Regions from separate parts of the Rahnella sp. BIGb0603 genome, predicted to be linked through region 2. Evidence: predicted binding sites of a transcription regulator. Region 2 holds the regulator's gene; each other region holds the start of a gene.
The links. The regulator PhoB, encoded in region 2, activates phosphate uptake and scavenging genes when phosphate is short. The targets are predictions, from matches to a motif close to CTGTCATAAAACTGNCNNAT.

Region 1 (8,127 bases), on a different contig from region 2:
TCGGATTAGTGAAAGATACCTCCCTGGCGGCGACCATTCAGGTGCCGGAACTGTTCCGTCAGGCTCAGTTGGTCACCTCCCGCACGCTGGAAGTGTTCACCATGTATCTGGCCGCATCCATTATTTACTGGGTGCTGGCGACCGTTTTATCCTTCCTGCAAAACCGTCTGGAAGACCGCGTTAACCGCCAGGATCAGGAGCCTTCATGAGTACCATTGACGTTAAGCAACTGACGAAGAAATTCCACGGCCAGACGGTTTTGCACGGTATCGATTTACAGGTCAATGCCGGTGAAGTCGTCGCGATTATCGGGCCGAGCGGTTCGGGAAAAACGACGCTTCTGCGCAGCATTAACCTGCTGGAGGAGCCGGACGGCGGCACGATCAAAGTCGGCAATATCGAAATTGACGGCAACAAGCCGATCAGCAAACAAAAAAATAAAGTCCGCGAACTGCGTCAGCAGGTGGGCTTTGTGTTCCAGAACTTCAACCTGTTCCCGCACCGTTCTGTGCTCGAAAACATTATTGAAGGCCCGGTGATTGTGAAGGGCGAACCGAAGGCGAAAGCCATCGCGACGGCGCGTCAGCTGCTGGAAAAAGTCGGATTAAGCGGCAAGGAAAACGCTTACCCGCGTCGCCTTTCCGGCGGTCAGCAACAACGCGTAGCGATTGCCCGCGCGCTGGCGATGAGCCCGGAAGTGATCCTGTTCGACGAACCGACCTCTGCCCTCGACCCGGAACTGGTCGGCGAAGTGCTCAACACCATCCGCGCGCTGGCGCTCGAGCACCGCACCATGGTCATCGTGACCCACGAGATGAGCTTTGCGCGCGATGTTGCGGACAGGGCGATCTTTATGGATCAGGGGAAGATCGTAGAGCAGGGGCCTGCGAAGGCGCTATTCTCGAACCCGCAGCATGCGAGGACGAAGCAGTTCCTTGAGAAGTTTCTGGCGCACTAGATTCAGTTTTGTGCACAAGCCGCTGCACAAGGCGGCTTTCAGTCACTGGATCGGGAAGATTTAGGTTTCTCACTTGCAGTGAGGGCTGACAGCTGACCGAGTAAATTTCGGTTTCGGCGGTAGCCGCTGAGCGATCATTGCAATTGAAAAACCGAAACTTTCGCGATCCAGTTAAAACCAGATGCCACGTTGGATGGCAATCCAAAACAATGGTTTTGAGCCGCCAAAGCAGCGGCCTCCTGCTTATTTAATATTCATTGCTTCCCGCATGGTATAGAACAAATCCGTCTGGTCGGTCAGCCCGACGACGTTTGCGGCGTGTGGCCCGAACGCGGCGATCCGCAACTGAGTCCCGGTGTGACCCTGCGAGTCATCCTCGGAATTCCCGTAACTGATGGTCATCGGCGCGCCATCTTTGGTGGTCAGCGTTTGCGTGAGGCCGGGGGCTTTGGCGTCGGCTTCGATAATCTGGCTGGAATGCGCGTGATCGGCGGTCACAATCACCAGCGTATTGCCATCCTGACGGGCAAATTCGAGGGCTTTCTGCACCGCTTCATCCAGATCTACCGTCTCACCAAACTGACCGCAAGGGTTGGCAGCGTGATCTTGCTTATCAATCGACGCACCTTCGACTTGCAGGAAGAAGCCGTTCTGATTGGTTTTCAGCAGGTCGATCGCTTTTTCGGTCATCGCGGCCAGCGTCGGGATCTCTGCGGTGCGCTGCGGATTGGCTTCGCAGGTGACGGCAGGTTTATCGATATTGCCGTGATACGTGGCTTTCGGACCCTGCCAGCGTACCGGCATATTGCCGTCGGCGAATAAGCCCAGCAGCGGTTTTTTCTGGTCGGCCTGTGTGATAGCGTTCAACTGGTCGGCGTTTTCTACCCACACATAACCTTGCGCCAGCGCCTGGTCTTTCAGAGATTTACCGCTGAATTCGCCGGCTTTCGCCAACTGACTGAAGGATTTTTTGCCGCCGCCCAGCGTGACGTCGGCGCGTGCCTGCAACAGCTGTTCAGTGATGGAACCGCGTCCGCCATTTTCCAGCGCGTTGCTGGCGCATTTTTCGGCCGTTTCTTCCGGGCCATAGCATTTACGGGACGTGACATGCGCGATTTGGGCGGCTGGCGTGGCGTCCTGCAATTCTGCCGTCGAGACGTTGCCGGTCGCTTTGCCTGCGGCTTTGGCGATCTCGAGAATGGTCTGGTGATCTTTACCGTTTACGTCCACCCCGATCGCGCCGTTATAGCTTTTTACGCCGGTCGTCCAGGCGGTGGCTGAGGCGGCGGAATCCGTCACATAGCTTGGTTTCTGTGTCTTTTTATCCAGAGAATAATGCGTGTACTGACCGGTCAGCGGCAGGGCATCGATGCCTTTGAAATAACCGCCTGCGCCTTCTGCATAATTTCGTGCGGAAGTGATTTCAGAATCGCCCATTCCGTCGCCAATCAGCAGGATTACGTTCTTCACCGTTTTATCCGAAAGCGAAGCTTTCAGCGCTGCCGTCTGGTCACCGCTCAGACGACGAGCGCCACCCGGTTCAGTCAGCACGCCTTTTGCTGCGCGGTCTGTCAGGGCGTCCGGCTCAGCGGCGAAAGCGCTGGCGGATGTGGAAACCAGCAGGGCGGCAGAGAGTGCGTGGGCAAGCAGGGAGAGAGGTTGTTGCATGGTCAAAACTCCTTTTGATAAACCGTCAGAAATAAAAAAACACAGATTGTTGTATTTTGTTACCGGTAGGTTAAGTCAGAGTTATGACGTTTTAATGACAATTCGGTCTGCTGATAAGCAGTTCGAATATGATCGAGGTGTTTCCTTGTGAAGAAGCCGCGCACATGGCGGCTTTCGGTTACAGGACCAGGAAAGTTTCGGTTTTTTTACTTGCAGTGAGGCACCAGGACTCTGACCGGGAAGTTTCGGTTTTTCAAGAACAGCTATCACTCAGAGGCAGGCGCCGAAACCGACCAAAAGGGGAAAGTGCTTTTCCCCTTTTGGATTTCCCCACGCTTTTTCAACACGCGCTACGCTCGCTGGCCATGTTTCAGCAACTCCGGTTAGTGCCGCAAACGCCGCCGCTGCGCGGTACTCTCACTTCAGGTTCGAACCTGCTTGAAAAAAGACTCTCGCTGTTTCTCACCGTTCATTCGACGTCGTTTTGAAAGCGGCCAGGGGCTTATCTAAATTCAAAAGCAGAATGGTTTATCTTTTAAAAAAGCCTCCAGCCGCTTTCAGAAAGCTTGCCGAGCTAAGTGTTTCGAGACCTGTGGCTCGAAACCGAGTGAGGGTACCGCGCAGCGGCAAGTTTTCGCGGCAATAGCGCTGGCCCCTGAAACATAGCCAGCGAGCGATAGCGCGCAGTTAGAAAGACGCGGAGATTCCAAAGAGGCCCCGTCCTGGGCCTCTTTGGTCGGTTTCGACGCAGCAGGTTAAGTGAACACAGTTATTGAAAAACCGAAACTTTCCCGGTCATAGTTACAGCCCCTCACTGCAAGTGAAAAACCGAAACTTCCCCGGTCAGAGTCCTGGTGCCTCACTGCAAGTGAAAAGCCGCCCAATTGCAGCGGCTTCTGCAATCTATCACCCGATTGTCATCAGACTCGCATTCCCGCCCGCTGCCGCGGTATTCACACTCAGTGAACGCTCATGCAACAGACGCTCCAGCAGGATGTTATCTTCGCCGCGCGCAAACCCTTGTACTGAAATAATCGCGCCAGGGCGCTTGGCGATAAGCTGACAAAGTTCGCGGAGCTGATCGGCGTCGCCGTGGTAAATCACTGCGTCAAATACCGGTGCCTCGTTCTGCCAGTCTTTGGCGAAATCGACACGTTCCTGTACCGCTTGCGGTAACTGGCTGAACAGTTCGCGCTGTAACGGCGCATCCGGCCAGAGAATACGGCAACCGGTCGCGGTGACGGCGGCGAGCTGGGTCAGCGCATCATCCTGATTGTCTGACAACGCCAGAACGCGCTCACGCGGCAATAATGCGTAAGTGTTACGTTCCCCGGTTGGCCCCGGCAGGGTACGCAAAGTGCCGCCCTGACTGGTTTGTGCGAAGCGCTCGCACACGGCAATCAGGTCTTCGCGATGTTTCTGCTCCGTCGCCCATTGTTGCAACGCGCGGTGCGGTGCCAGTAACGCTTCGCGTACAGACGTGTCCAGCGGCAGTTCGCGATCCTGACGCAATAACGTTTGCTGCACGGCGTCCTGCGGGCGGCTGCTCAGCAGGCGGTACAGGTATAGCGGACCACCGGCTTTCGGGCCGGTTCCGGATAAGCCTTCACCGCCAAACGGCTGCACACCCACGACAGCGCCGACCATGTTGCGGTTCACGTACATGTTGCCGACGTGCGCCTGCTGCGTCACGCGGTGGATGGTTTCGTCGATGCGGGTATGGATCCCCAGCGTCAGGCCGTAACCGGCGGCATTAATCTGACCGATCAGCTTATCCAGATCCTGACGGGCATAACGCACCACATGGAGTACCGGGCCGAAGATTTCTTTCTTCATTTCATCGAAGCTTTCCAGCTCGATAAGCGTCGGTTTGATGAAGGTTCCGCGCGTCCATTCCTGCTGATCGGCGGCAAATTCCTGCGTGGCCTGATACACCGTGCGGCCTTTGGCGCGCATGGCATCGATGTGTTTCTCGATACCGGCTTTGGCTTCGGCGTCGATCACCGGCCCGATATCGGTACACAACCGTTCAGGGTTGCCCATGCGGCATTCGGCCATCGCGCCGCGCAGCATTTGCAGCGTATGGTCGGCGACGTCGTCCTGAATACACACCACGCGCAGGGCGGAACAGCGCTGACCGGCGCTGTCGAAAGCTGATGCCACGACATCGGTCACCACCTGTTCGGTGAGCGCGGAGGAGTCCACAATCATCGCGTTCAGGCCGCCGGTTTCGGCGATAAGCGGCGTCGGACGCCCCTGCGGATCCAGACGACCGGCGATGTTGCGTTGCAAAATTCCTGCCACGTCGGTGGAACCGGTAAACAGCACGCCGCGGACGCGTTCGTCGTTCACCAGTTGCGAGCCCACGGTTTCCCCCTGGCCCGGCAACAGTTGCAGCACACCCGTCGGAACACCGGCTTCATGCAAAATGCCCACGGCCAGCGCGGCAATCAGCGGCGTTTGCTCAGCCGGTTTTGCCAGCACGCTGTTGCCTGCGGCGAGGGCGGCGGCAATCTGCCCGGTGAAGATCGCCAGCGGGAAGTTCCACGGGCTGATACACACAACCGGCCCGAGCGGACGGTGCGAGTCATTGGCAAAGTCTTCACGGATCTGGCCTGCGTAATAGTGCAGGAAATCCACCGCTTCACGTACTTCGGCGATAGCGTTATTAAAAGTCTTTCCGGCTTCACGCACCAGCACGCCAAGCAAGCTTTGCAACTGCGCTTCCATCAATTCTGCGGCGCGTTGCAAGATTGCGGCGCGCTCTTCGGGAGGCGTCGCAAACCAGATAGCACCGGCGGCGGTGGACGCATCCAGCGCACGGCTGATTTCGTCCTGCGTGGCTTCACGCACGTAACCGACGATATCGCCGTTTTCAGCCGGGTTAATGACTGGCAGGAATTCGCCCTCATCGGTCTGTGCATCAATCATCGGCTGGGCCTTCACCGGATGGCTGGCGCTTTGCAGCAGGGCGCTGGAAAGCGACGCCAGACGGTGTTCGCTCGACATATCCAGCCCGGCAGAGTTCACGCGTTTGTCGCCGTACAAATTGCGCGGCAACGCGATACGCGGATGCGGTAAACCGACCTGACCTTCGCTGGCGGCCAGCGCTTCGACGGCCAGAACCGGATCGGCAACCAGTTCGTCAATCGGCAAGGTGGCGTCAGCGATACGGTTAACGAAGGAGGTGTTCGCACCGTTCTCCAGCAGACGACGCACCAGATACGCCAGCAGCGTTTCATGCGTGCCGACGGGGGCATAAATGCGGCAAGGGCGGTTCAGTTTGCCCTCGCTGATTTTGCCGACAACCTGCTCGTACAGCGGTTCGCCCATGCCGTGCAGGCACTGGAATTCGTACTGACCGGGATAGTAGTTGTTACCGGCCAGCTGATAAATTGCCGCCACGGTGTGCGCGTTATGTGTCGCAAACTGCGGATAAATCAGGTTGGGCACCGCCAGCAGTTTGCGGGCGCAGGCCAGATAGGAAACGTCGGTGTAAACCTTGCGGGTGTAAACCGGATAATCTTCCAGTCCGTCCATCTGGGCGCGCTTAATCTCGCTGTCCCAGTACGCGCCTTTAACCAAACGGATCATCAGGCGGCGACGGCTGCGCTGCGCCAGATTGGTCAGGTAATCGATGACCATCGGGCAGCGTTTCTGGTAAGCCTGAATAACGAAGCCGATGCCGTTCCAGCCCGCCAGTTCCGGCTCAAAGCAGAGTTTTTCCAGCAAATCGAGGGAGATTTCCAGACGGTCGGCTTCTTCGGCGTCAATATTGATGCCGATGTCATAACTGCGCGCCAGCAGCGTCAGCGAGAGCAGGCGCGGATAAAGCTCTTCCATCACGCGTTCGTACTGCGCACGGCTATAGCGCGGATGCAGGGCGGAAAGTTTGATTGAAATGCCCGGCCCTTCATAAATGCCACGACCGTTTGAGGCTTTACCAATCGCGTTAATCGCCTGCTGATATGACTGCAAATACGCCTGCGCGTCTTTTTCGGTCAGCGCCGCTTCACCCAGCATGTCGTAGGAGTAACGGAAACCTTTTTCTTCATGTTTACGCGCGTTAGCCAGCGCTTCCGCGATGGTTTCGCCGGTCACGAACTGTTCGCCCATCAGGCGCATCGCCATGTCCACGCCTTTGCGGATCAACGGTTCGCCACTTTTGCCGATAATACGGTTCAGGGATTTCGACAGGCTGGCTTCATTGTGTGTCGCCACCAGTTTGCCGGTAAACAGCAAACCCCAGGTCGCGGCATTGACGAACAGCGACGGGCTGCGGCCCAGATGTGAATGCCAGTTACCGTTGCTGATTTTGTCGCGGATTAACGCATCGCGCGTTGGCTTATCGGGAATACGCAACAATGCTTCGGCCAGACACATCAGTGCCACGCCTTCCTGCGAGGACAGGGAGAATTCCTGCAACAGGCTTTGCACCATACCGGCGCGGCCGTTTGCACTTTTCTGGTTACGCAGTTTGGTGGCGATCTCGGCGGCCAGTTTCAGGGCAGCGTCGTTGAGCGGAGCATGCAGACGGGCCTGTTCGAGCAGCATGGAAACGGCTTCCGGCTCCGGGCGGCGATAGGCGGCGGTAATGGCTGAACGACTGACCGACTGCGGCAAAATCTGCTCGGCGAAATCAAGGAACGGCTGATGCATTTCCTGCACCGGCTGACCGGCGGGCTCTTCCGCGTCGCCAGGCGCTGCGCCATTAAGCGCCGGGATCTCCGGCAGCGAATCGCCATTTTCCAGACGTTCCAGATAGGAAAAAATCGCCTGTTTGATCAGCCAGTGCGGCGTGCGGTCAATCTGCTGAGCCGCAATTTTTAGCCTGTCGCGTGTGCCTTCGTCCAGCTTCACGCCCATCGTCGTCATACCCATACGCAACCACTCCATATGAAAAGGTTCAGGTGAATTCATTATCTTTATGGCAAGCAATATCTTCTATGTTGCAACCTTGTGCAACCCTGTTAATGCGCGAAGTATGCCTGATGTGATTTATTTGGCATTTTTAACATTGAATCAACGTAGGAAAGACAGGTTATTCGCGGTAACCGCCTTAATAACCTCAAAGTTAAAGGTGCAACTGAGGGAAATGTAACGTGCAACCCGCTCTCATCATAAATGTGATGCGTCGTAAATTTTACGTATCCAAAATGTTAAAACATTTGAAATGTAGCGATCACTCAACCAGTATCGCGACCGACAGTTAATTTGAATAAAAACCACATTAAGTACGCTGAAAAAGAAAAAAAATGGAGAGTCATGCTGCATCCTTCGCGGGTTTCAGCCATCATCTCGCCCCGGCATGATTTTGGCCGCCTTTTGAAAAAGGTGTGTCAGGACAGACAGATGCCGGCCTGCATTGCAAACACGTATCGCAAAAAATAAGAAAGTGGAGAAGGACATGACAATGAACACACCGATGCTGGTGACGTTTTGTGTTTATATTTTCGGGATGATTTTGATAGGGCTCATCGCGTATTTACGGACCAAAAACT
Region 2 (8,127 bases):
CGGCTGAAGTCACGGGTCTGGATCCAGGTGCGGAATTCCGGATAACGCAGCAGGTTAAAAATATGCTGGCCGTTATCTTCCGGCCAGCGGAAACCGAGCAGATCCTGCGCCAGTCCGTTACACCAGAAGATATTGCCTTCTTCCGTCGCCAGAACCACCGCATCCGGCAGCGATTCGGCACCGCTGCGGAAACGTTTGATCAACTGACCTAATTCACGACGACGTCGCCGGTTACGCATCTGCATCTGGTTCAGCCCGTAAAACAGCGGTTCCCAGCTCCAGCGCCCGTTCGGCGGGGTGATGCTGCGGTCAAGCCACAGCCAGTGAGAGAGTTTAAGCTGATTGTAATAATTCCAGCCCAGCGCCGCGACCAGCGACGCAAAGAGGAGCCAGCCGAAATGGCCGACGAAAATTCCGAGGATCAGGGCTGGCAGACAAAAGAGAAAAAATTCGCCGGCCAGACGTTTCCATGACAAACGTTCTAACACACAGGTTCTCCGCTGTGGGGGACTCAATAACGCGTTGAGAAACGATATCCGGTACCACGAACAGTCTGGATCATTCTGTCATGTCCACTGGTTTCCAGCGCTTTACGCAAACGACGAATATGCACGTCTACCGTGCGATCTTCCACATAAACGTTAGTGCCCCACACGTTATTGAGCAACTGTTCTCTGCTGTAAACGCGTTCGGAATGGGTCATAAAGAAGTGTAACAACTTAAATTCGGTCGGCCCCATATCGAGCGCCTGCTCGTTGGCCATCACCCGGTGAGACGACGGATCCAGACTGAGCCCCTGCATGTCGATCACTTCTTCGACCGCCATTGGCGAAATCCGGCGCATCACCGCTTTAATACGGGCAACCAGTTCTTTTGGTGAAAACGGTTTAGTGATGTAATCATCGGCACCGACTTCCAGGCCGCGCACCCGATCTTCTTCTTCACCGCGAGCGGTCAGCATCATCACCGGAATTTCGCGGGTCAGTGCTTCACGTTTAAGGTGCTTAATAAACTGAATACCGGAACCGCCGGGTAGCATCCAGTCGAGCAGGATCAGTTCTGGGTAAGGTTCCACTAACTGGCCAATCGCTGAATCAAAATCTTCAGCTTCTACTGCCTGATATCCATTCTGTTCCAGTACAAAACACACCATTTCACGGATTGGAGCTTCGTCTTCAACCACCAATATACGTCTAGCCATCGTAGGTCCTGCCAATAGGTTAGCGATCTTTTATTTGATTGCGGGCGCCATTATGCGTCAGTTTTGTGACAGATTTATGAATGAAAATGATGGTTCATTTAAGGCAAATATGACAGATAAATTCCCGCCATCCTGCTGAAATTGGTCTGATTTATCGGGGACAGGTTCCCCCGCCGACGTTTATACTTTGCACCATTGTCGTCATACAGGGTTCACACGGGAGTCTCATGCGCCTGATCCACACCTCCGACTGGCACCTCGGCCAGTACTTTTTTACCAAAAGCCGCGCCGCTGAACATCAGGCATTTTTGCGCTGGCTGACCGGTCAGGTGCAGCAGCATCAGGTGGACGCCGTCATTGTCGCCGGGGACATCTTTGATACCGGTTCGCCGCCCAGTTACGCCCGCGAGTTGTACAACCGCTTCGTGGTGGAATTACAACAAACCGGCTGTCAGCTGGTGGTGCTGGCCGGGAATCACGATTCCGTCGCCACCCTCAATGAATCCCGCGAACTGCTTTCGTGCCTGAATACACGGGTGATCGCCACCGTAGGCGAAAATCTGGAGGAACAGGTTTTAGTGCTGAACACGCGTGAAGGCCAGCCCGGCGCGGTGTTGTGTGCCATTCCGTTTTTGCGTCCGCGCGATTTACTCGCCAGCCAGGCCGGACAGTCCGGCAGCGACAAACAGCTCGCGTTGCAGGAAGCCATTGCGGCGCATTATGACGCGCTATATCAGGCCGCACTGGCGAAGCGTCAGAAACTTGGTATGCCGTTGCCCATTATCGCTACCGGCCATCTGACCACCGTCGGCGTCAGCACGTCTGACTCCGTGCGCGACATCTATATAGGCACGCTCGACGCCTTCCCGGCCCAGGCATTTCCGCCGGTAGATTACGTGGCGCTCGGGCATATTCACCGCGCCCAGTGCGTCGCAAAAACCGAACATATCCGTTACAGCGGCTCGCCGATTGCCCTGAGTTTTGACGAACTGAGCAAAGCCAAAAGTGTGTACTTACTCGATTTCGACGGCGCTACGCTTAACGCCATCGACACGCTGGAAATCCCGGTTTTCCAGCCTATGCAGATCATCAAAGGTTCGCTGGCTGAAATCGAAAAACAGCTGGCGCAGTTTGCAGGCGGCGATATGCAAAAGCCGGTCTGGCTGGATATCGAAGTCGCCACGCAGGATTATCTCAGCGATATTCAGCGACGCATTCAGACGCTGACCGCAGATTTGCCGGTGGAAGTCGTTCTGCTGCGCCGCAGTAAAGAACAGCGCATCAGCAGCATCGAACAACAGGAAAAAGAAACGCTCAGCGAGCTGAGCGTCAGTGACGTGTTTGAACGACGTCTGGCGCTGGAACCGGATCCTGATGAGCCGCGTCAGGCGCGGATGCGCACGCTGTTTGCGCAGGTCGTTGAACAGATCACCAGCGGTCAGAATGCGGAGGACGGCGCACAATGAAAATTCTCAGCCTGCGATTAAAAAACCTGAACTCGCTGGAAGGCGAATGGAAAATTGATTTCACCGCTGAGCCGTTTGCCAGCAACGGTTTATTTGCCATCACCGGCCCGACCGGCGCGGGGAAAACCACCCTGCTCGACGCCATTTGTCTGGCGCTTTATCACCAGACACCGCGTCTGAACGTCACGCCGAGTCAGAATGAACTGATGACCCGCCACACCGCCGAATCGCTGGCGGAAGTCGAGTTTGAGGTCAAAGGCATTGGCTACCGCGCGTTCTGGAGCCAGCGCCGGGCCAAAAACTCGCCGGACGGCAATTTACAGGCGCCGAAAGTGGAACTGGCACTGCTGGCCGATGGAAAAATTCTGGCCGACAAAGTGCGCGATAAACTTGATGCCATCGCCGAGCTGACCGGGCTGGATTTTGGCCGTTTCACCAAATCAATGATGCTTTCACAAGGCCAGTTCGCCGCGTTCCTGAATGCCGATGCCAACGACCGCGCGGAATTGCTGGAAGAACTCACCGGCACCGAAATCTACGGGCGGCTTTCTGAGCGCGTGTTTGAACAACATAAAGAAGCCAAAAATCAGCTCGACGGTTTGTATCAGCGTATGGCAGGTATCGAGTTGCTCAGCGAAGAGCAGCGTCAGGCGTTCGAAACGGAACTGGCCGCGCTGAACGCGCAGGAAATTATCCTCAGCCAGCAGGCGCTTCAGCGCCAGCAGGATCTGAACTGGCTGCAACAATGGCAACAGGTGCAGCAAAAATATCAGCAATCTCAGCAGCAGCTGACGGCGGCAGAGCAGGAAAACCTCGCCGCAGCGCCGCAGTTGCAACAACTCGCGCGCAGTGAACCGGCTGAAAAGCTGCGTCCGCTGCTCAGCGACCGGTTGCGCTGTGAGAAAGAAACACAGGAGTTACAGCAAGCGCTCACGCAACTGGTTCAGCAACAGCAACAACAGGCCGCACAGATGACACCGCTGGCTTTGGCGCTGGAACAGGCGAAAACCGCTCGCCAGAAACAGGCCGGAGAGCAGCGCCAGCTACAGACGCTGATGGACGAAAAAGTTCTGCCGCTGGATAGCGAAATTGCCCGGTGGCACAAATCACTGACTGACACGCAGCAGGCCGTCAGTGAAGTACAGAAACAGGCCAGTGAGCATAACGCGACGCTGGCGAAAATCACCGAAGAACGGCAGAAACTGGAGGTACAGAGTCAGCAGCATCAGGCGAAACACACCACGCTGACCGCCGCGCTTGAGACTCAGCAACAGCGTCAGGTTGAACTGGAAAAACAGCAGCCGCTGACGGCGTTGCAGAAGCGGCAATCTGAACTGGCGCAACTGCGTCCGGTACGCCAGCAGCTGTTCTCACTCGCACAGATTTTCCCTCAGCTCGACTCACGTGTCCGTCAGCAGCATCAGGATTTTGCGCAGAATCAGACGGCAATCGCGGAAGAAGAAGAACGCCTTGGCAAAATCCGTCTGCAATGCCAGAAACAGCTCGAGCATCTGAATGATGTCAAAGCGCGGCTGAAAAGCGAGGAACTGATCGTCAGCCTGACGGCAGAACGCGCGAATCTGCAAAGCGGCCTACCCTGCCCGCTGTGCGGTTCCACCTCGCATCCGGCGATTGAAAGTTATCAGGAGATCAAACCGTCTGAAACCGCGCAGCGTGTTGAGAAAATGCAGCTGGAATTTGATGCAGCGAAAGCCAGCGGAATCGAGCTGGCCGCGAAAATTAAAAGCCTGAAAGAACACCAATTGCGCCTGCAAACGCAGCTTGAGCACGACCAGCAGCAACTGAACGCGCATCTCGAAAACTGGAAGAAAATCAGCGCTCCGCATGGTCTGACGTTCACCCTGAATGATGCGGCGGACATTCAGCAATGGCTGGCGTCATGCGATCAGGAAGAACAGCAAACGCAGGAAACCCTCCGCCAGCATGAACAGCTGGCCCGTGCGCTGCAACAGGCGAAAGATGCCCTCAGCGAAGCCGCCGGCGAACAACAAAAAGTCCAGCAGCAGAGTGCATTGCTGGCAGAGCGTTTTACGCTGACGCAGCAAAACCTGACGAAGTCTCTGGAACAGCTTGAACGCCTGCAAACCCAGTATGCGGATGGCGAGAAAACGCTGAAGGAACTGACGGCGCAGCGCACAGAACTCTTCGGCGCCCGTCAGGTTACGCAGGTTCGCGAGCACTTACATCAGCAACAACAAGCCGCCGAGAAAGCGGTCAGCGAAGCCGAGACTGCCCTTCACCGGGCGCAGGAACTTCGCGACAAACTGGCCGGTCAGCTCGCCAGCACGCAACTGCAACATCAGCAGGCCACGGCCCGTCTGCATCAGGCACAAACAGACTGGCAACAGGCGCTGGCCCACAGCGAGTTTGCGGATGAAGACGCAGTGAAACTCGCGATGCTCGACGACGCATTACGCCAGCAACTCCTTCAGCGTAAAGACCAGTTGCAGAAACAGCGGGTACAGGCTCAGGCGTTGTTAAGCGACGCGAAAGAGACACTGGAGAAACAGCGGCTCGCACGCCCGGCGCATGTGAGTGAATACGAAAGCGATCTCACGGCGCTGATGGCCGAGCAGGAGTCGCTGTCACAAAGCCTGAAAGCGCTGCAACAGCGCACCGGCGAAGTGAGTAATCAGCTTAAATTCGATAAGGAACGCAGCGGCAGCCAGCAGCAGTTAATCGCGCAGATTGCGCAGGCGCAGCTGACCTGTGATGACTGGGGATATCTCAATCAGATGATTGGCTCCAGCGATGGCGCGAAATTCCGTAAGTTCGCGCAGGGGCTGACGCTGGATCATCTGGTGTATCTGGCGAACCGCCAGCTGGAAAAACTGCATGGCCGTTATCTGTTGCAGCGTAAAACCAGCGACGCGCTGGAGTTGCAGGTTGTCGATACGTGGCAGGCAGACGCCGTGCGTGATACCCGCACGTTATCCGGCGGCGAGAGCTTCCTGGTCAGTCTGGCGCTGGCGCTGGCGTTGTCAGATCTGGTGAGCGATAAAACCCGCATCGATTCGCTGTTCCTCGACGAAGGTTTCGGTACGCTCGACGCCGACACGCTGGACACCGCGCTGGACGCCCTCGACAGCCTGAACGCCTCCGGTAAAACCATTGGCGTGATCAGCCACGTTGAAGCGATGAAAGACCGCATTCCGGTGCAAATCAAAGTGACCAAGGTGAACGGGCTGGGCGTCAGCCGCCTGAGCAGTGAATTTAAAGTCCCGTCGCAGTAAACGATACAGCCGCATGATGCCGTGACATCATGCGGCTTTTGTCTGCCAGAAAATTACAACGCGAAGCGCGACTGCGGCCACAACCAGGCTGCACCGCGAACACCGCTGGAATCGCCGTGAACCGCTTTAAGGATCGGCGTTTCACATTCGCCGCCAAAGACCCACTGTTTGATCAGCACGGGAACGGTCTGGTACAGACGATCGACGTTGCTCATGCCGCCGCCAAAAACGATGACATCCGGATCCAGAATATTCACCACGTTGGCCAGCGCTTTAGCCAGACGACGCTCGTAGCGGCCCAGCGCCAGCTCCGCCGTTTCGTCGCCCTGCTCAACAAGCTCAATAATTTCCGCACCTTTCAGCCGCTGGCCTGACAGCCGGAAATAATCTTCTGCAAAACCGGTGCCCGACACAAACGTCTCCACGCAGCCGGATTTGCCGCAATAGCACGGCACGTCGCGGGCAAACTGAATTTCGTCTTCATCCTGCCACGGCAGCGGGTTGTGTCCCCATTCGCCTGCATTGCCGTTGCCGCCCGCGTGCGCCACGCCGTTAAGCGCAATACCGGAGCCGCAGCCGGTACCAATAATCACGGCAAACACGGTGTGACGGCCTGCGCCTGCGCCATCAGTGGCTTCGGAAACCGCCAGACAGTTCGCGTCGTTAGCAATATGCACTTCGCGTTTGAGCAACAGCGCCAGATCTTCATCCAGTTGCTGACCGTTCAGCCAGACCGAATTGGCATTCTTCACTTTACCGGTGAACGGCGACAACGTGCCTGGGATCCCGAGTCCTACGCTGCCGCGCTGGCCGGTGCCTTTCTCAGCATCCAGCACCAGTCCTTCAATCGCTTTCAGCGTGCGTTCGTAATCATTTCTTGGCGTATCCACCCGCTTGCGGAACAGTTCTTTCCCTTCGCCGGATAACGCGATGACTTCTATTTTTGTGCCGCCTAAATCAATGCCAATTCGCACGTTTTCTCTCCTGTTTCTGCCGGTAGGGTCAGTTATTTTTGAGGTTAAATCAGTGTAGAAGCTCGCTGCTGTCGTCACCAGAATAAGCTGTTATGCAATGTTTCATGCTGCGGTGATTTCTTAACGACGACCGGCGCTCAATTGGTTATCATGCCGCCCTGCATTCATTTAATCAGCGTACCACGAGTGCGCCGGGACAGGGATAACGCCATGTTATGGTTTAAGAATTTGTTGGTATACCGTTTGAGCCGTGAAGTTTCGTTATCTGCTGACGAAATGGAAAAACAGCTCAGCGCTTTCACCTTTACCCCGTGCGGCAGCCAGGATATGGCGAAAACCGGCTGGGTTTCACCGATGGGTTCCCACGGTGGCGACGCGCTGACTCACGTTAACGGCGGTCAGATCCTGATCTGCGCCCGTAAAGAAGAAAAAATCCTGCCTTCTCCGGTCATCAAACAGGAGTTACAGGCGAAGATTGATCAGCTTGAAGGTGAGCAACACCGTAAGCTGAAGAAAACCGAAAAAGATTCCCTGAAAGACGAAGTGCTGCACAGCCTGATGCCGCGCGCATTCAGCCGTTTCAGCCAGACATTCATGTGGATCGACACCGTTAACGGCCTGATCATGGTCGATGCCGCCAGCGCGAAAAAAGCGGAAGACATGCTGGCGCTGCTGCGTAAAAGCCTCGGTTCACTGCCGGTTGTGCCATTAACCATGGAAAGCCCGATCGAACTGACGCTGACCGAATGGGTGCGTTCAGGCCAGACGCCTGCCGGTTTTGCCCTGCAGGACGAAGCCGAGCTGAAAGCGATTCTTGAAGAAGGCGGCGTGATCCGCTGTAAGAAACAGGCGCTGGTCAGCGACGAAATCGCCACGCACATCGAGAATGGCAAACTGGTCACCAAGCTGGCCGTCGACTGGCAGGAACGCATTGCCGTTGTTCTGGCCGACGACGGCAGCATCAAACGTCTGAAATTCAGCGACGTGATCCGTGACCAGAACGAAGACATCGATCGCGAAGATTTCGCCGGACGTTTCGATGCTGATTTCGTGCTGATGACCGGTGAACTGGCTGCATTAATCCAGAATCTGATTGAGGCGCTGGGCGGCGAAGCCCAACGTTAATTTCAGGTCTGCAAGAATAAGAAAAGGCGCTCATTGGCGCCTTTTCTTTTTTTGCTGTGTCTGAATGATTTATTTGGTCAGATACTTGCAGAGATACGACGTGGTTT
Region 3 (8,127 bases), on a different contig from region 2:
CGATGTTTTTCACGGTTTTAGACTGAACACCGCCGCCATCCACAATCATGGTACCTGCAACCGCAGAGGACAACACGTGCGTGGTGGAAACCGGCATACCGGTGTAACTGGCCACACCGATAGACACCGCTGCCGTCATCTGCGCAGACAGGCCCTGAGCGTAGGTCATGCCTTTCTTACCAATCTTCTCACCGATGGTGGTCGCAACGCGCTTCCAGCCAATCATGGTACCCAGCGCCAGCGCCAGCGCGACCGCGATGATGATCCAAATCGGGGCATATTCGACAGTTTGCAGAATGTCGGTTTTCAGCTCGCCGAGGAAGCGTTTATCCGCCGCGGAAGTTTCCGGCAGTTTAGCGACTTTATCGGCAGTATCAGAAACACACATTAGCAGGCGGCGCATGTGGCTGCGTTCTTCCGGTGCCAGATCGCTGTAAGACTGAAGATTAGTCAGCAGTGTCTGCGCACGGCCAATCGCATCAAGTGCGTGGCTGCTGTCGCAATGGAACACTTTTGTCTCATCGGCTGGTGCGATATTGACGTCCGGTGCAGGCACCAGAGGCGTCTGCGCCACAACGTGTGGCACCGCATCAACATGCTGCGAATAATACTGGCCGAGGTGCGTCACGGCGTCGCGGGTACGGGCAATGTCGTAACCGGTCGCGCTCATGTTCACCACGAAACCTGCCGGAGCCACGCCAATCAACACCAGCATGATCAGGCCGATACCTTTCTGACCATCGTTCGCACCGTGAGAGAAACTCACGCCGATTGCGGACAGAATAAGGCCAATACGGGTCCAGAATGGCGGCTTCTTCTTGCCGTCTTTCTTTTCACGTTCTGCCGGCGTCAGGTGGATACGGGCGTGTTTTTTATTCCCGCTCCAGTAGCGACGCAGCAGGAAAATCATGGTTCCCGCCATAATCATCCCGACCAGCGGTGAGACGATTAGTGAGGCGAAAATGCCAATCATTTTCGGGATGTTTAACGCATCAACCACTGACGTGTGGGTCATCAGCGCGTTAGTCAAACCCACGCCGATAATAGCGCCAATGAGGGTATGGGAGCTGGACGCCGGCAGACCAAAATACCAGGTGCCGAGGTTCCAGATGATCGCCGCCAGTAACATAGAGAACACCATGGCAAGGCCATGCGCGGAACCTACATTCAGCAACAAATCGGTTGGAAGTAAATGGACGATGGCATAGGCCACGCTCAAACCACCGAGCAGGACGCCAAAGAAGTTAAATACCCCTGCCATCACGACCGCTAATTGCGAACGCATTGCCCGGGTGTATATGACGGTTGCTACTGCGTTGGCCGTATCATGGAAACCGTTAATGGCTTCATAGAACAGAACAAACAGTAACGCGAGAATCAATAACGAACCGGTATGAATATCCAACCCGGCAAATAGATGCAGCATAATTGTTACGCCAGTTAGTGGTCATGAACGCCGCGCATTATCTGCGAGAACAGGGGGACGGGAAAAGGAAAATATGACATTTTTTTGACTAAAAACAGTTCAATATTTGGCGTTGTTTCAATTTATTTTTTATATATCAAAATCTTATTCCTCGTTTAGGCGCTGAAACATTTACTTACGACGTTCAGAAAACCACCTCTCCGGCTGGTTTAAGGGGCGTCTGTCCCTTACAATCCGCGTCGCAATGCGGCTAAAGCCCATTGGCACAGGGGGAAGCCCTGTCTAAAACGTAGCTGAAATTTCCGGTAAGAGAGGCCAAAAGTGGAACAGGTTGATGTGGTAGTCATTGGTGCGGGTGCGGCAGGCATGTTCTGTGCAGCGCAGGCCGGACAGGGTGGCTGCCGGGTTCTGCTGCTGGATAATGGCAAAAAAACCGGACGAAAAATTCTGATGTCGGGCGGCGGTCGCTGCAACTTCACCAATCTGTATGCCGAACCGGCTGCCTATCTTTCGGAAAACCCGCATTTCTGTAAATCCGCGCTGGCGCGTTACACCCAGTGGGATTTCATCGATCTGGTCAACCGCTACAACATCGCCTGGCACGAGAAAACGCTCGGCCAGCTTTTTTGCGATGATTCAGCGACACAAATTGTGGCGTTGCTGGATAAAGAATGTGAACGGGGGAATGTCGATGTGCGTCTGCGCAGCGAGATTTCAGACGTTCAGAAAACCGAAGATGGCTTTATTATCAAAGTGAATGGCTCAACTGTAAGTACTCACTCACTTGTGGTTGCCAGCGGCGGACTTTCCATGCCGGGGCTGGGCGCGTCGCCTTTCGGTTATCGTCTGGCCGAACAGTTTGGCCTGAAAGTGTTACCGACCCGCGCCGGTCTGGTGCCGTTTACGCTGCACAAGCCGCTGCTCGAGCATTTACAGACGCTTTCCGGCGTCTCCGTGCCCGCTGTGCTGACCGCGGAGGATGGCACAGTGTTCCGCGAAAGCATTCTGTTTACGCATCGCGGGATGTCCGGCCCGGCGGTTCTGCAACTTTCCAGCTTCTGGCAGCCTGGCGAGTTTGTGAGCGTTAACTTACTGCCTGATGTCGATCTGGCGGCGTTTCTCAATGCACAGCGGCAGGAACACCCGAACCAGAGCCTGAAAAATACGCTGGCGATGCAACTGCCTAAACGTCTGGTGGAATGTCTGCAAACGCTCGGGCAACTGCCGGACGTCACGCTGAAACAGCTGAACGTGCCGCAACAGGCCGAACTGGTTGAGCAATTGCAAAACTGGCAGGTTCAGCCGAACGGCACCGAAGGTTACCGCACGGCGGAAGTTACGCTAGGCGGCGTCGATACGCGCGAACTTTCCTCCAAAACCATGGCTGCGGCAAAAGTGCCGGGTCTGTATTTTATCGGCGAAGTCGTGGACGTCACCGGCTGGCTGGGCGGATACAATTTCCAGTGGGCGTGGAGCTCCGCCTGGGCGTGCGCGCAGGACCTGATTTCCCGACCGAAGGGCGCGAAATAGCCACATGACAGGGGGATTTCACCGTTTCTTCATTTTGTCCCCCCTGTTTCTGACATCCTGCGGGACGTTATCTGACATGCAGGTGAAAGAGCATCCCGACGCCGTGCGGGCGCTGGCCTGTTCGGGCGATCTCGATGAGATGGTTAATGGCGTTGTCCGCCAGTATCAGAAAAAAGAGAAAGCGGCGGGCCTTGCGATAGGCATTATCAGAAACAACGGCGAGGCCAGAACCTGGGGCTACGGCTACACCAATTCCACCCACAGCTACAGAATCGACGGGGAAACCCTGTTCGCGCTGGGTTCTGTGAGTAAAGGCGTGACCGGCGAAGTGGTGGCCGGGCTGGTCAATAAAGGCCAGTTGCGCTGGGACGATAAACTTTCCGATTTGCTGCCGAAAAATATCCCGCTGAGCGAGGATGCGAAAAACATCACGCTGTTGCAGCTGGCGACACACACGTCCGGTCTGCCGCGACAAAACATGAATAAAGACATGCTGGAGAGTTTTCTCCGCTATCTCTACACCGGCGACAATTTCTATCACGAGCTGGACAGCGATTCCGTCGTCAACGATCTGTCAGGGTTTACAAAGCCGGAGAAGCGCGAGCCGCAGTATTCCAATTTAGGCTACGCGCTGTTGGGGTATATTCTCAAACTGAAAACCGGCGAAGACATCCAGCAACTGTCTTATGATTTTATTTTCCGCTCGCTGAAGATGGATAACACCAGTTTTTATGCGACGCGCCTGAAAGACTATCCTTACCGCGCCATCGGGCATGCGGGCGATCAGCCGAAATTTATCCCGCGCGGCGAAGTGGTGCCTGACTGGCATTTCTCCAATAACATGGTGGCCGCCGCCAGCCTGTACAGCAATGTGGACGACCTGCTTAAGTACCTGCGTGCTCACATAGATGGCTCAAAAAATGGTGATCTCAACATGGCGATCAGCGACACGGAAAAAGTATATTTCCAGCGAGCTATCGAGGCGGCCAATATCGCGTGGGTGACGGATCACATCAGCCATCAGACGATTACGTATCAGGTCGGCTATATCGGCGGCTATTCCAGTTATATTGGTTTTGATAAAAAACATCAGAATGCCGTGGTGGTATTACAAAACACCTTTAACTGGAGCAATTATATTGGTCATGATCTTTTGCTGAGAATGGCGATGGCCGATGATTATCGCGGGAAGTGCCATTGATATTGTTTTCGTGAATGTGCGCGTGCTGAATAATCTGACTGATTTATGTAAATAAAAATTTTTACACATTAGAATTCAGAAGGGGGGATTGTTTCATAACAGTTTTATAGTTTCTTTCCGACAGTCTTGCGCCGAATCAGATATTTCTTTTCCGAAAATAATATAACCTGCCTGAAAATTATCACGCCCTGCGGGGACTCTCTTTTAGCAAAGGACTGTTATGTTCTCCCTGACTCGTAAAAAAAACGCCTGCCTTGCAGGCTTACTGATGTTGTCCGGCGCAGCCGTTGCCGCTGATCCCGCGCCGGTTGTCACTACGGAACCTGCCGTAACGTCGGCACCTGAAAAACCGGCTGCTGTTGCTGCCGCCGAAGCTGCTCCGGCAGCGCCTGAGAAACCGGCACCTTTTGTTGCCACTGAACCTGCTCCGGTAGCATCTGAAAAACCGGCACCTGTTATTGCCACTGAACCTGTTCCGGTTGCATCTGAAAAATCCGCCCCCGCTGTTACCGAAATTCCGGCTCCGCTGACCGTTTTACCGACATCGGCAGCCACCGTTCCTGCGGCGAAAGAAGAACCGAAAGCGCCGGTAAAACCTGTGTTCAGCCTCGACAGCGAAGAGCAGAAACGGGCTTACGCCAGCGGTGTCGCGATGGCGCGTTATATCGAAGAACAGATTGAGCAGCAGAAAGCGCTGCACATCACCATGAGCAAAGACATCATGCTGGCCGGGATCGCAGACACCTTTAATAATCAGGTGAAAATGAGCGATCAGGACATTCACACGACGCTAACGGCGTTTGATGAACAGGTCAAAGTCCTGACGAAAGCAGAAATGGATAAAAAGAGTGCCGCGGATAAAGCCTTCCTCGCTGATTTCGCCAAACAAGATGGCGTGAAAAAGACCAAACAAGGTTTGCTGTACTTGGTTAAAAACAAAGGCGAGGGCAACGTACTCAAAGATACCGATACGGTTGAAGTTGGCTATCAGGGCAAACTGGTGGATGGCACCATTGTAGACGGCCCGCAGGTTGAGAATGCCAATCAAGTCTTCCGCGTGGCGAATATGCCGCCGGTTCTGCGCGACAGCGTAAAACTGATTCGCAAAGGCGGTGAGATTCAGGTGGTCATTCCGCCTGTTGCCGTTGAAAACGCCAGTGACGCAAATCGGCCGGACGTAGTGGTGATTTACACTATTACCGTGGTGGATGTGAATAAAGCACAGTAATCCGGATGAATAAGAAAGGGCGCCCTTGTTTATACAGAGGGTGCCCTTTTTTGTGTCAGAATTTTTGTCAGAACAAGGTATTAGCCCTGGTGCACCGCAATATAGCGTTCAAACTTAGACGGTTTCAGCTGACTGAGATCCACCAGAACCAGCCCGTCGATGCAGTGGTTGAATTCCGGGTCGCTGCCGAAATCAATAAACTGCACGCCGCCGGTTTCGCAAAGTTCTGAATACTGCTTATACAGCGCCGGAATACTGCAACCGAGGTTTGCCAGCAGACGTTTCAGACGCTGCAAATCTTCCTGATAGTCATCACCGCAAAACTGTGCGAGCACGTCGGGCAAAGATGCCGGATAAGGGCGGCGTGACGTCGCCAGCGGCAGGGCGGGCGCGAAATACAGGCGATAAAAGGTGACCAGTAAATCGCGTGCGGCCAGCGGTAAGCCGCCGGAAATCGACACCGGGCCAAACAGGTAACGCGTTTGCGGATATTTCGCCAGATACGCGCCGATGCCGAGCCACAAATAATCCAGCCCGCGTTTGCCCCAGTACGCTGGCTGAATAAAGCTGCGTCCGAGTTCAATGCCCTGTGCGAGAATCGGGTCCATCTGATGGCCGTACTGGAACAGGCTCTGGCTGTAAATGCCGTTCAGGCCTTTGCTGGCGACCTGTTCGGCGGTCGGGATAAACCGGTAAGCGCCGACGATTTCCAGCGCCTGCGGATCCCACAACACCAGGTGATAATAATCGTCATCGTAACTGTCGAGATCGCGACGACGGCCGCTGCCTTCGCCTACGGCGCGGAACGCAATTTCGCGCAACCGCCCCAATTCGCGCAGTATCGGCACGTAATCTTCGCCGTGGCGGCGATAGAGATAAATCATTTTGCCGTCGGGTGTTTTGCCCAGCACTTCACTGGCTTCCAGCGCATGTTTCAGCACGGCGCGGTCTTCTGCGCGGGCAATCGACGTTTCGGTATGAAACAGCTCAGGCTTTCCGCTGCCAAGGCGATACACGTGTTTTCGGAAACGCGCGGCCAGATCGCCCGCCGTCATTTGTCCGTCGTGCCAGCTGGAATAAGGAATGCGCGCGCCGATTTTCAGCGTCAGGCTGTTACCGCGTTGCCCGAACATTTCATGAACCAGCAATAACGTGCTGAGCGGGCGGTAAATCATTGAGCTGAGATAAAACAGCGCGCTGTTGCTGCCGCCGATATGCACCGGAACTACCGGCGCACGGGCTTTGGCAGCAAGGCGGATAAAACCGGTATGCCATTTGCCGTCGCGCACGCCTTTCGAACTCATGCGTGACACTTCACCGGCCGGAAACACAATCAGCACGCCCTGATTCACCAGATGCTCCTGCATCAGCGTGACCTGATTACGTCGGGTGCGATTGCCCATATTATCAACCGGGATCATCAGGCTGCCGAGCGACGTCACCAGCGACAGTATCTGGTTCGCGACCACTTTGACGTCAGGGCGTACAGACGCCACTGCGTGCAATAATGCCAGCCCGTCTAGCGTTCCGATCGGATGGTTGGCGACGATAACTACCGGCCCGTAGCTTGGGATTTGTTCCCGGTCGCGTTCCGTCAGTTCACAGCGAATATTAAAATGCTCCAGCACCTGTTCGGCCATATCAATGCCTTTCAGATGCTGATGTTGTTCGGCAAAGCGGTGGAATTCTTTTTCGCGGAACAGGGCTTTTAGGAGACGGCGTTGCCAGGAAGGGGTCTTGTGCTGCGGGTCGAGATCCTGAAACAGGGTATCCATGCTGAACATAGGATGTCCTCCGGTTGAAGTCATCTGACCATAGTCAGCCGGTGTGACAGTGATGTGTCAGTAAAATGACAGAATAACGAACCTTTCCGGCGCTGAATTATTTCCGTATAGTGCCCGCGCCGGACTATAGTGTGTAGGTAAAATCAACAACTCAGGGGAGGGAATTCGAAATGGACAAAAAACCTGTTCCTGATTTATTGCTCCCTATGTCAAAACCGACTAAAGCCATTAATAAACTCATTGCGGCTTTCCGCACGGCGTCCGCCCCTCTTGAGATAAAGGGAAAAGAGTCTGTTATTGAACTGAACCCGGTAAAGGAACAGGCAAAAGTAGTCTTAGTATTAGACGGCGCGCTGAATATTTACCGTACTGCCGATAACTTACGTTTTGTCAGAGCCGCTGCGCCAAATCTATTTGGCATGCAGGGTTCACCGTTCCGCTATAACCTTTATCAGTTCAGAAGTGAAAAAGGGGCGGTACTCGAAACGTTACCTTTTTCCCGCGCGATGGAACTTGTCAGTGAACATCAGTTGTTCAAAGAAGTCCTGCATTTCCAGACGTACCTCAGTGACTTTCAGGCCTACCGGACCAATTTGCTGATCAGCAAATCAACGTATCAGATCGTCTGCGCCTTCCTGTTTGAACTGGAATTGATGCCGCCTGAGCAACGGTTACGCACCAGCGTTTTTAATTATATTCATGAGCACACTCACCTGGCCCGTAGCGGGGTGATGAAAATTTTGTCCGATTTACGGCAGGGTGAATATATTAATATTGAGAACGGCAAGCTTATTGCGATCCTCAAAAAATTCCCTCGGGAATATTAAAACATGCAACGGTGTTGTTTAATTTACCAGACAGGCGACGCCTTCTAAATTATCCTTAGATAATTAATCGGTGTCTGGCTGGTTATTGTTACCGGCATTGATGTTCGATGACGGTGATAGTGCCGGTATTC
Region 4 (8,127 bases), 340 kb from region 2:
AACGGCGGTTCAACCGGCCGAATCCGTCGTTCGGTGGGCGGCATCGCCTGGGGCGATATGCGCAACTGCCTCAACCAGCTGATCACCGAACCGAGCTTAGCCTCGGCGATGTTCGAATACCGCTTCAGCGGCCAGGGCGAACTGGACGGACACAATCTCGGCAACCTGATGCTGCGCGCACTGGATCACCTGACCGTCCGTCCGCTGGAAGCGATCAATCTGGTGCGCAGCCTGCTGAAAGTGGACGCTGAGCTGATTCCGATGTCCGAACAACCGGTAGATTTAGCCGCGATCGACGCAACCGGTCAGCGGGTTCACGGCGAAGTAAACGTCGATAAACTGACGCAAATACCGCGGGAATTACTGCTGGAGCCACAGGTTCCGGCCACACGCGAAGCGTTGCACGCCATCGCCGAAGCGAACCTCATCCTGATTGGCCCCGGCAGTTTCTTTACCAGCCTGATGCCGCTGTTGCTGATGGAAGATCTCACCACCGCCCTGCGCCGCAGCCGTGCGCACATCGTATATATCGGGAATCTGGGGAAAGAGCTGAGCGTTGCTGCGGCGTCGCTGACCCTGGATGACAAACTGGATATGATCGAAAAGCGCATTGGCCGTCGCGCTGATGCCGCGATTGTCGGGCCGAAAGTGACGCTGGGCGAAAGTGCCAAAGCGCATCTGATTATTCAAAGCCCGCTGGAAGCCAGTGATATTCCGTATCGCCATGACCGCGATATGTTGCGGATGGCGGTAGAAGAAGCGCTGCAAAAGATGCTCTGATTTATCATTAGCAGAAATACGAAAGGCCGCGCAAAGCGGCCTTTTTGACGTTTGGGAAACCGAATTTACTGCCAGTCAGCCAGAATTTCTGCGGTGGTTTTTACTGTGACCGGATTGCCGGGCACGGATAATTCACGCCACACTTCGTTGTGCTGACCAATCAGTTGCTGCGCGGTAACATGCGTACGGTCGCCGGTTGTATGCGCATCCGACGCAACGGTCACGGCATAACCTTTGCTGGCGGCGACTTTGATGGTCGTATCCACACAATAATCTGTCGCACAACCACAAACCGTAAAACGGGTCGTGTTCAGTTCCTGTAGTACCGCGTCCAGCGTGGTGCGATAGAAAGAATCACAGGCGGTTTTGGTGACAGAAATCGCTCCTTCGGGCTGATGTAGCTCAGGCAAAACCTGCCAGAATTCGCTGCCTTCGGTCATTTCACCTTCAGCGTGCTGAATGAAGATGACGCGCCCTGCCCGGTCAATCAGCTGATTAATACGCTCAGCCCGTCCGCTGCGGTCATAACGCGGGGAAGCGAAAACGCCGTTTTGCATATCCACCACAATAAGAACATGTTGCTCTGACACGACTCTTTCCCTCAAATAAACACAATGAAATGCAAATGATTTACTTTTTCACCAGCGGATGATTATTCCACGGGCTGTCGGCGGCAGGTTTCACGGTACTGACTTTAGGCTTTTGCGGCTTTTCAGCGGAGAGCGGCGTGCGACGTTTGCTGCGCGTCATATCAGGGCGCAAATGGCCTTCGATAAAATCCAGATACAGCGTTTCTACTTCCTTACGCGCCCAGGGCGTGCGGCGCAGAAATTTCAGACTGGACTTGATGCTCGGATCGCTTTTGAAGCAGTTGATATTGACCTGCGAGGCCAGTGCGGGCCAGCCAAAATTATCCACCAGCGTTGTCAGCAGTTTTTCCAGCGTGACACCGTGCAACGGATCTTTCGCCGCTCCGGGATTTTGTGGTGTATCAGTCATTGGCTCGCTTTTCCTTATCAATTTTCAGGCCGCGCACTTTATCATTTTTCCCTTACGAAAGAGCAATAAACTGTTCACGCAGGGCGTGGAGTTCGTCACGTGTATTGGCCGCTTCTTCGAATTCCAGATTCTGGGCGTGCGCATACATCTTGCTTTCCAGCTCTTTAATGCGCTGTTCCAGCGCTTTAGGCGTAAGCGATTTGTAGGTTTGCGCCGCTTCGGCATCGCGCTTGTCTTTGTTCTTTTTGGTCTTCGGCTGGCCCAGTTGCAGGATGTCGGAAATCTTCTTGTTCAGGCCCATCGGCGTAATGCCGTTTTCCAGGTTGTAAGCTTCCTGTTTCGCACGACGACGCTCCGTTTCACCGATAGCTTTGGCCATTGAATTCGTGATTCTGTCGCCGTAAAGAATGGCTTTACCGTTGAGGTTACGCGCCGCACGACCAATGGTCTGGATAAGCGAACGTTCGGAACGCAGGAAACCCTCTTTGTCGGCATCAAGGATTGCCACCAGAGAAACTTCCGGCATATCCAGCCCTTCCCTCAGCAAGTTGATGCCCACCAGCACATCGAATTCACCGAGACGCAAATCGCGAATGATCTCCACGCGCTCGACAGTATCGATATCAGAGTGCAGGTAACGCACCTTCTCGCCGTGTTCTTCCAGATACTCGGTCAAATCCTCGGCCATGCGTTTGGTCAGCGTGGTGACCAGCACACGCTCATTGATGGCAACGCGTTTGCGGATTTCAGACAGCAGATCGTCGACCTGCGTGGTCACCGGGCGCACTTCAATAATCGGATCCAGCAAGCCGGTCGGACGCACCACCTGATCCACGACATCGCCGCCGGATTTATCCAGCTCGTAAGCGCCTGGCGTGGCGGAAACATAAATCGTCTGCGGCGCCAGTGCTTCAAATTCTTCAAAACGCATCGGGCGGTTATCCAGCGCCGATGGCAGGCGGAAACCGTATTCCACCAGCGTTTCTTTACGCGAGCGGTCGCCTTTATACATCCCGCCGATTTGCGGAATGGTGACGTGGGATTCATCGACTATCAGCAAACCGTCGGCAGGCAGATAGTCAAACAGTGTCGGCGGCGGCTCGCCCGGCCCGCGCCCCGAAAGGTAGCGCGAATAGTTTTCGATACCCGAGCAATAACCCAGCTCATTCATCATTTCGAGATCAAACTGCGTACGCTGGCTGAGACGCTGTTCTTCGAGCAGTTTGTTGTTATCCAGCAACACCTTGCGGCGATCGGCCAGATCGACTTTGATCTCTTCCATCGCCTGCAAAATACGTTCACGCGGGGTGACGTAGTGCGTTTTCGGGTAAATGGTGAAACGCGGAACTTCGTGCTGCACCTGACCGGTCAGCGGATCGAAAAGGGAAAGCCGCTCGACTTCCTGATCGAAAAGCTCGATGCGCAGCGCCAGATCGTCCGATTCCGCCGGGAAGACGTCGATCACTTCGCCGCGGACGCGGAAAGTACTGCGCTGGAAAACCTGATCATTGCGGGCATATTGCAGCTCGGCCAGACGGCGCACGATCGCGCGCTGATCGATAATCATCCCTTTGGTCAGGTGGAGCATCATTTTCAGATACAAATCCGGGTCGCCCAGACCGTAGATCGCCGAAACGGATGCCACCACGATGACGTCGCGGCGCTCAAGCAGCGCTTTAGTCGCGGAAAGTCGCATCTGCTCGATGTGTTCGTTCACCGAGGAATCTTTTTCGATAAACGTGTCTGAACTCGGGACATACGCTTCTGGCTGATAATAATCGTAGTAAGAAACAAAATATTCGACGGCGTTCTCCGGGAAGAACTCTTTCATTTCGCCATATAGCTGGGCCGCGAGGGTTTTATTGGGCGCGAGAACCATCGTCGGCCGGTTCAGGTCAGCAATCACGTTCGCGACGGTGAAGGTTTTACCGGAACCGGTAACGCCGAGTAACGTCTGGTGCGCCAGACCGTTCTCCAGCCCTTCTTCCAGACGGCGTATTGCCTCAGGCTGATCGCCTGATGGCTTAAATTCGGAATGCAGTTTGAACTCTTTACTCATGACGGGCTACCTGGCTGAAATGAAAACGCATAAGGCCGTACGAAAGGCGCTCACGGAAAAACAGTATGAAAGACTCCGCGAATTTTGCCAGCCTTGATTTTACCGCCCTATAGTACTGTATATAAAACCAGCCTCCAATCGATAAAAATCACCGGTGATTTAACAGGTTGCTTCATCTGCACTTTTTTAGGTTATTACGAAAAAGAATTCTCACCATCAGGTGACAATTATCCCCAAAATTTTTCATCCGTTAACTTTCTGACCACAGGTTGACGAATTCTGACACAACTATGACGAACGAATTACGGGCATATTGCTTTTAACTAACTCACTGATTATTAACAACATCATCAAAAAGCTGCGAATACGGGCAAAGTGAGCACAACCCGCGCCCCGACTCGTCTGTAGCATCTTTTCTTACTCTCATGCACATGGTTATCCACAGGAATAGTGGATAACTCTCAGCACGCCCCGTGCTGCGGGAGTTGGCAAAAAGTGCACTTCGGACGCCGGAGGGGGGATCAGCATCTTTTTTAGTTATTTTTTCCCTTTTTTCAGACTTTATTTATGCCTATTTTGCCTAGATTTCTGGTCGGATGTTTCTTGCAAAATCCAAAAGTGCATCTCATCAGGATTTTTTTGCTTCTTACTCCCCTTACGTTTGCACCAAAATCAGAGAGAGCGGCACTGGCAAAGTGCAGTTGCCCTTTTCCCGCGTCTGACCGGTTCTGTTAAAACCTGAGCAACACTAATGAATAATCCTAAATCGCCGTGCGCCCCGCTGTTAACACCCCTGTAACTTCTCTTTTCCCCGGCACTTTTACAAACTTGGCCTGAGAGTTGCAGTGTCACTGTAGGAAGCGTTTCCTGTAGCCGGAACCGCTTTTTTCACCTGAAAGTGAAATCTGATGATTACCCTGTTTTTTGCTAAGCAAAGTCATTTTTAGTGCAAGGAAAAAGCGGTTAACCCCATTTATCACTGGTTAATGGCTGTTTATCTATAATTGATGCTGAGAGGTTGGCCGGTAATCAACGGGATTTAATTCTGTGTTACGGCGTTAACAGCGGAACATAAATGTCAGAAATGTGACAGTGGCGGTCAAAGCGAAGTTCAGCGGAATGCTCCGTGCGGGAGGGAGGTCTGATGTTAAGTGTAAAATCAGTTAATCAGTATTATGGGCAAAAACATATTCTGTGGGATATCAATCTCGAACTGTACCGCGGTCAATGTACGTGTCTGATCGGCCGAAATGGCGTGGGGAAAACCACGCTGGTGAACTGCATTATGGGCCATCTTCCGGTGAAAAGCGGGGCGATCTCCTGGCAGTCGCGCGACGAAGAGCCTCAGAGTTTGTTAAATCTGCCAGTGGAAAGCCGTGCGCAAATCGGTATCGGTTATGTGCCACAGGGCCGGCAGATTTTTTCGCAGATGAGTGTCGATGAAAACCTGCAAATTGCCATGATGGCCAGCCGGAATAAGACGCGTCGCGTGCCTGAAGAGGTCTACGACCTGTTTCCGACGCTTAAGGAAATGGGAATGCGTAAAGCGGGAGAGCTCGATGAGAGCCAGCAGCAGCAACTGGCGATCAGCCGCGCGCTGGTTCAGGAGCCCGAACTTCTGATCCTCGACGAACCGACCGAACACACCAGCGCGTCAATGGCGGCGAATATGGGTAACATCATTCACCGCCTGAACCGTGACCTTGGTCTGACGCTGCTTCTGGTCGGGCATAAATTGCCGTTCATCCGCAGCGTCGCTGACCGGTTTTGTCTGGTGGACGGCGGGCGCAACGTAGCGCAAGGCACGCTGGCACAGCTTGACGAGACGTTAATCAAAAATTATCTGACGGTCTGACGTCGCGCTTCATTCACCACAAGGAAGCAGACGTTCGAGATCCAGATATTGCCCCAGATTTACGTCCAGACCGGCGATCAGGAACGGGATCTCGCCCAGCAGTGGCGCAGGCAACATACGCGTGAGCGTCTCCATGTATGCCGGATGATGCTTCCCCGTTTCCTGCACATCATTGGCAATCCAGCCCGCAAGATGCAACCCACTTTGCGCGATGGCCTGCGCCGTCAGCACGGCGTGATTGATGCAGCCCAGCCGCATTCCCACCACCAACACCACCGGCAGTTGCTCGGCAATCACCCAGTCCGCAAACGTGTAATCTGCGGTCAGCGGCGTGTACCAGCCACCCGCCCCTTCCACCACTACCCAGTCAGCCAGCGGTTCGAGATGGCGCAATCCGGCGGATAACACCTGCGGATCAATCGGGCGCTTTTCCAGCTCGCTGACGATATGCGGCGACGTCGGCTCGATAAACGTACACGGATTCACTTCGTCATAACGCAGTCCGACGGTGCTGTAAGCCTGAAGCGCCAGCGCGTCGCTGTTGCGCGGCCCTTCTGCCGTCATTTCACTGCCTGATGCCACCGGTTTGTATCCGGCGGTTTTGTGTCCGGCGCGCGCTGCCGCCTGCAAAAATGCGGTTGTGGCAACGGTTTTTCCGACTTCTGTGTCGGTGCCGGTAATAAAGTATTTTTGTTTCATGATTTATTTTAATAAAAGCCTGGTGTTGGTTCTGGCTCCCTTCCCGCAATGACATCGGATTTTGCTCCTCCCCCTGCGAAGGGGAGGGAGCAGACCGCGCCTGTTTCAAACCTGGGAGGAACTTTGTTAACGTGGGATAAGTTCTTCCACCTGCAAAATGCCGTAGACCAGCCGGTAGTTGAGCGGCAAAATGCCGTCGCGGCGAACGTAATGTTTTTCCAGCAATTGCAGACGCTCGCGCCCGCCCAGTCCGCCGAGGCGGCCATTTTTGATGTGCGTCGCGCCAATGCCTTTGAGCGAACGCATCAGCGACATCACGTCCGGGAATTCGGCGACGTGATCGCTGAAGGTCACTTCATGGCGATACGGCGCGCAGGCTTCGGCGATTTTGTCGGGCGTCAGGAACTGATTCACGTGACGGCGGCCATCGACTTTCATCCACGCCGCGGCCAGCTCATTGAGCGAACCTTCGGCCAACGTGGAGAAAATCACCAATCCGCCGTTGCGGGTGACGCGATGCATTTCTTCCAGCGCACGCGGCAGCGCGTTACACCACTGCACTGCCAGATTGCTGAAACAGATATCAAACGAGTTATCAGCAAACGGTAAACGCTCGATATCCCCCGGCACGTATTCATCGGCGGAATCCAGCTCTCGGGCACGGCTCAGCATGCCTTCAGAGAGGTCCAGCGCAATCACGTTTTTCCCCTGAGCGCGCCAGTAACGGCTGAAATAGCCCGTCCCGCAACCGGCGTCGACAACCGTTTTTCCAGCATTTTTCAGATAAGGTTCTGCCAGCGAAAGCAACGTTTCACCCACATCACGCTGCAATTGTGCGGCGTTTTCATAACTGACGGCGGCGCGACTGAACGCGTCGGCCACCGCTTGTTTATTCACTAATTCAGTGACTGCACCCATGAAGGGACTCCAGCAAAAAATCGATATCTTCCGGCCTGTGTGCTGCCGTCAGCGTAAGACGCAGCCGCGCGCTGCCCGGAGGCACCGTCGGCGGACGGATAGCACTGACCCACAACCCGCGTTCGCGCAATGTCGCCGCCAGATCTAAAGCAGGCTGATTTTCGCCTACGATCACCGGCTGGATTGCCGTTTGTGAAGCGGTCAGCCGGTAAGGCAATCCGGAAGCCCCGGCGCGGAAACGGGCAATATTGGCCGCCAGTTTATCACGCAGGCCGTCGTCCTGCCGGACTCGTGCCAGCGCGGCCTGTAACGCGCAAACCTGCGCCGCAGGCATCGCCGTGCTGTAAATAAGATGACGCGCGAACTGCACCAGATAATCCGCGGTGGCATCATCACACAACACCGCCGCGCCACTGCACCCGAAAGCTTTACCGAATGTGACCACCAGAAGCTCAGGCCGCACACCCTGCTGCCAGCAACTGCCGCGCCCTTCTTCACCCAGGACACCCACGCCGTGCGCGTCATCCACCATCAGCCAGCTATCGTGCGATTGCGCCAGACGATGCAGTTCCGCCAGAGGTGCACCGTCGCCGTCCATGCTGAATACCCCTTCGGTCACCACCAGCGTTTCACCGTCCACCGGTTTTTTCAGCAAGCGTTGCAGGGAATCCGGCTGATTGTGATGAAAGCGCCGCAGCTGCGAAGGCGCATGGGCAGCGGCTTCCAGCAAAGAAGCGTGACTGAGTTTATCCGCCAGCACGCGATCGTCGCCCTGCATCAGCGCGGCAAGAATGGCCTGATTTGCCGCAAAGCCGGA

Region 1: the regulator PhoB is predicted to act here: its motif matches at 2,708-2,727, upstream of phoA (alkaline phosphatase).
Region 3: the regulator PhoB is predicted to act here: its motif matches at 1,498-1,517, upstream of pitA (inorganic phosphate transporter PitA).
Region 4: the regulator PhoB is predicted to act here: its motif matches at 4,118-4,137, upstream of uvrB (excinuclease ABC subunit UvrB).

Annotation. Positions count from the first base shown of each region.
Region 1 is NZ_JANUEX010000002.1:644,262-652,388, reverse strand. Features, by position in the region: gene tcyL (cystine ABC transporter permease) at 1-209, shown strand, start outside; gene tcyN (L-cystine ABC transporter ATP-binding protein TcyN) at 206-958, shown strand; gene phoA (alkaline phosphatase) at 1,202-2,626, opposite strand; gene M2403_RS07970 (hypothetical protein) at 2,755-3,114, shown strand; gene putA (trifunctional transcriptional regulator/proline dehydrogenase/L-glutamate gamma-semialdehyde dehydrogenase) at 3,533-7,507, opposite strand; gene putP (sodium/proline symporter PutP) at 8,034-8,127, shown strand, end outside.
Region 2 is NZ_JANUEX010000001.1:1,029,523-1,037,649, forward strand. Features, by position in the region: gene phoR (phosphate regulon sensor histidine kinase PhoR) at 1-488, opposite strand, end outside; gene phoB (phosphate response regulator transcription factor PhoB) at 512-1,201, opposite strand; gene sbcD (exonuclease subunit SbcD) at 1,429-2,667, shown strand; gene sbcC (exonuclease subunit SbcC) at 2,664-5,921, shown strand; gene mak (fructokinase) at 5,975-6,895, opposite strand; gene rdgC (recombination-associated protein RdgC) at 7,106-8,020, shown strand; gene ppnP (pyrimidine/purine nucleoside phosphorylase) at 8,090-8,127, opposite strand, start outside.
Region 3 is NZ_JANUEX010000009.1:144,136-152,262, reverse strand. Features, by position in the region: gene pitA (inorganic phosphate transporter PitA) at 1-1,426, opposite strand, end outside; gene M2403_RS21170 (NAD(P)/FAD-dependent oxidoreductase) at 1,748-2,956, shown strand; gene M2403_RS21165 (serine hydrolase) at 2,961-4,157, shown strand; gene M2403_RS21160 (FKBP-type peptidyl-prolyl cis-trans isomerase N-terminal domain-containing protein) at 4,378-5,385, shown strand; gene M2403_RS21155 (lysophospholipid acyltransferase family protein) at 5,466-7,169, opposite strand; gene M2403_RS21150 (helix-turn-helix domain-containing protein) at 7,340-7,996, shown strand; gene M2403_RS21145 (inverse autotransporter beta domain-containing protein) at 8,041-8,127, opposite strand, start outside.
Region 4 is NZ_JANUEX010000001.1:684,839-692,965, forward strand. Features, by position in the region: gene yvcK (uridine diphosphate-N-acetylglucosamine-binding protein YvcK) at 1-780, shown strand, start outside; gene M2403_RS03240 (isochorismatase family protein) at 846-1,370, opposite strand; gene M2403_RS03245 (VF530 family DNA-binding protein) at 1,411-1,779, opposite strand; gene uvrB (excinuclease ABC subunit UvrB) at 1,832-3,838, opposite strand; gene M2403_RS03255 (ABC transporter ATP-binding protein) at 4,983-5,693, shown strand; gene bioD (dethiobiotin synthase) at 5,703-6,392, opposite strand; gene bioC (malonyl-ACP O-methyltransferase BioC) at 6,519-7,310, opposite strand; gene bioF (8-amino-7-oxononanoate synthase) at 7,294-8,127, opposite strand, start outside.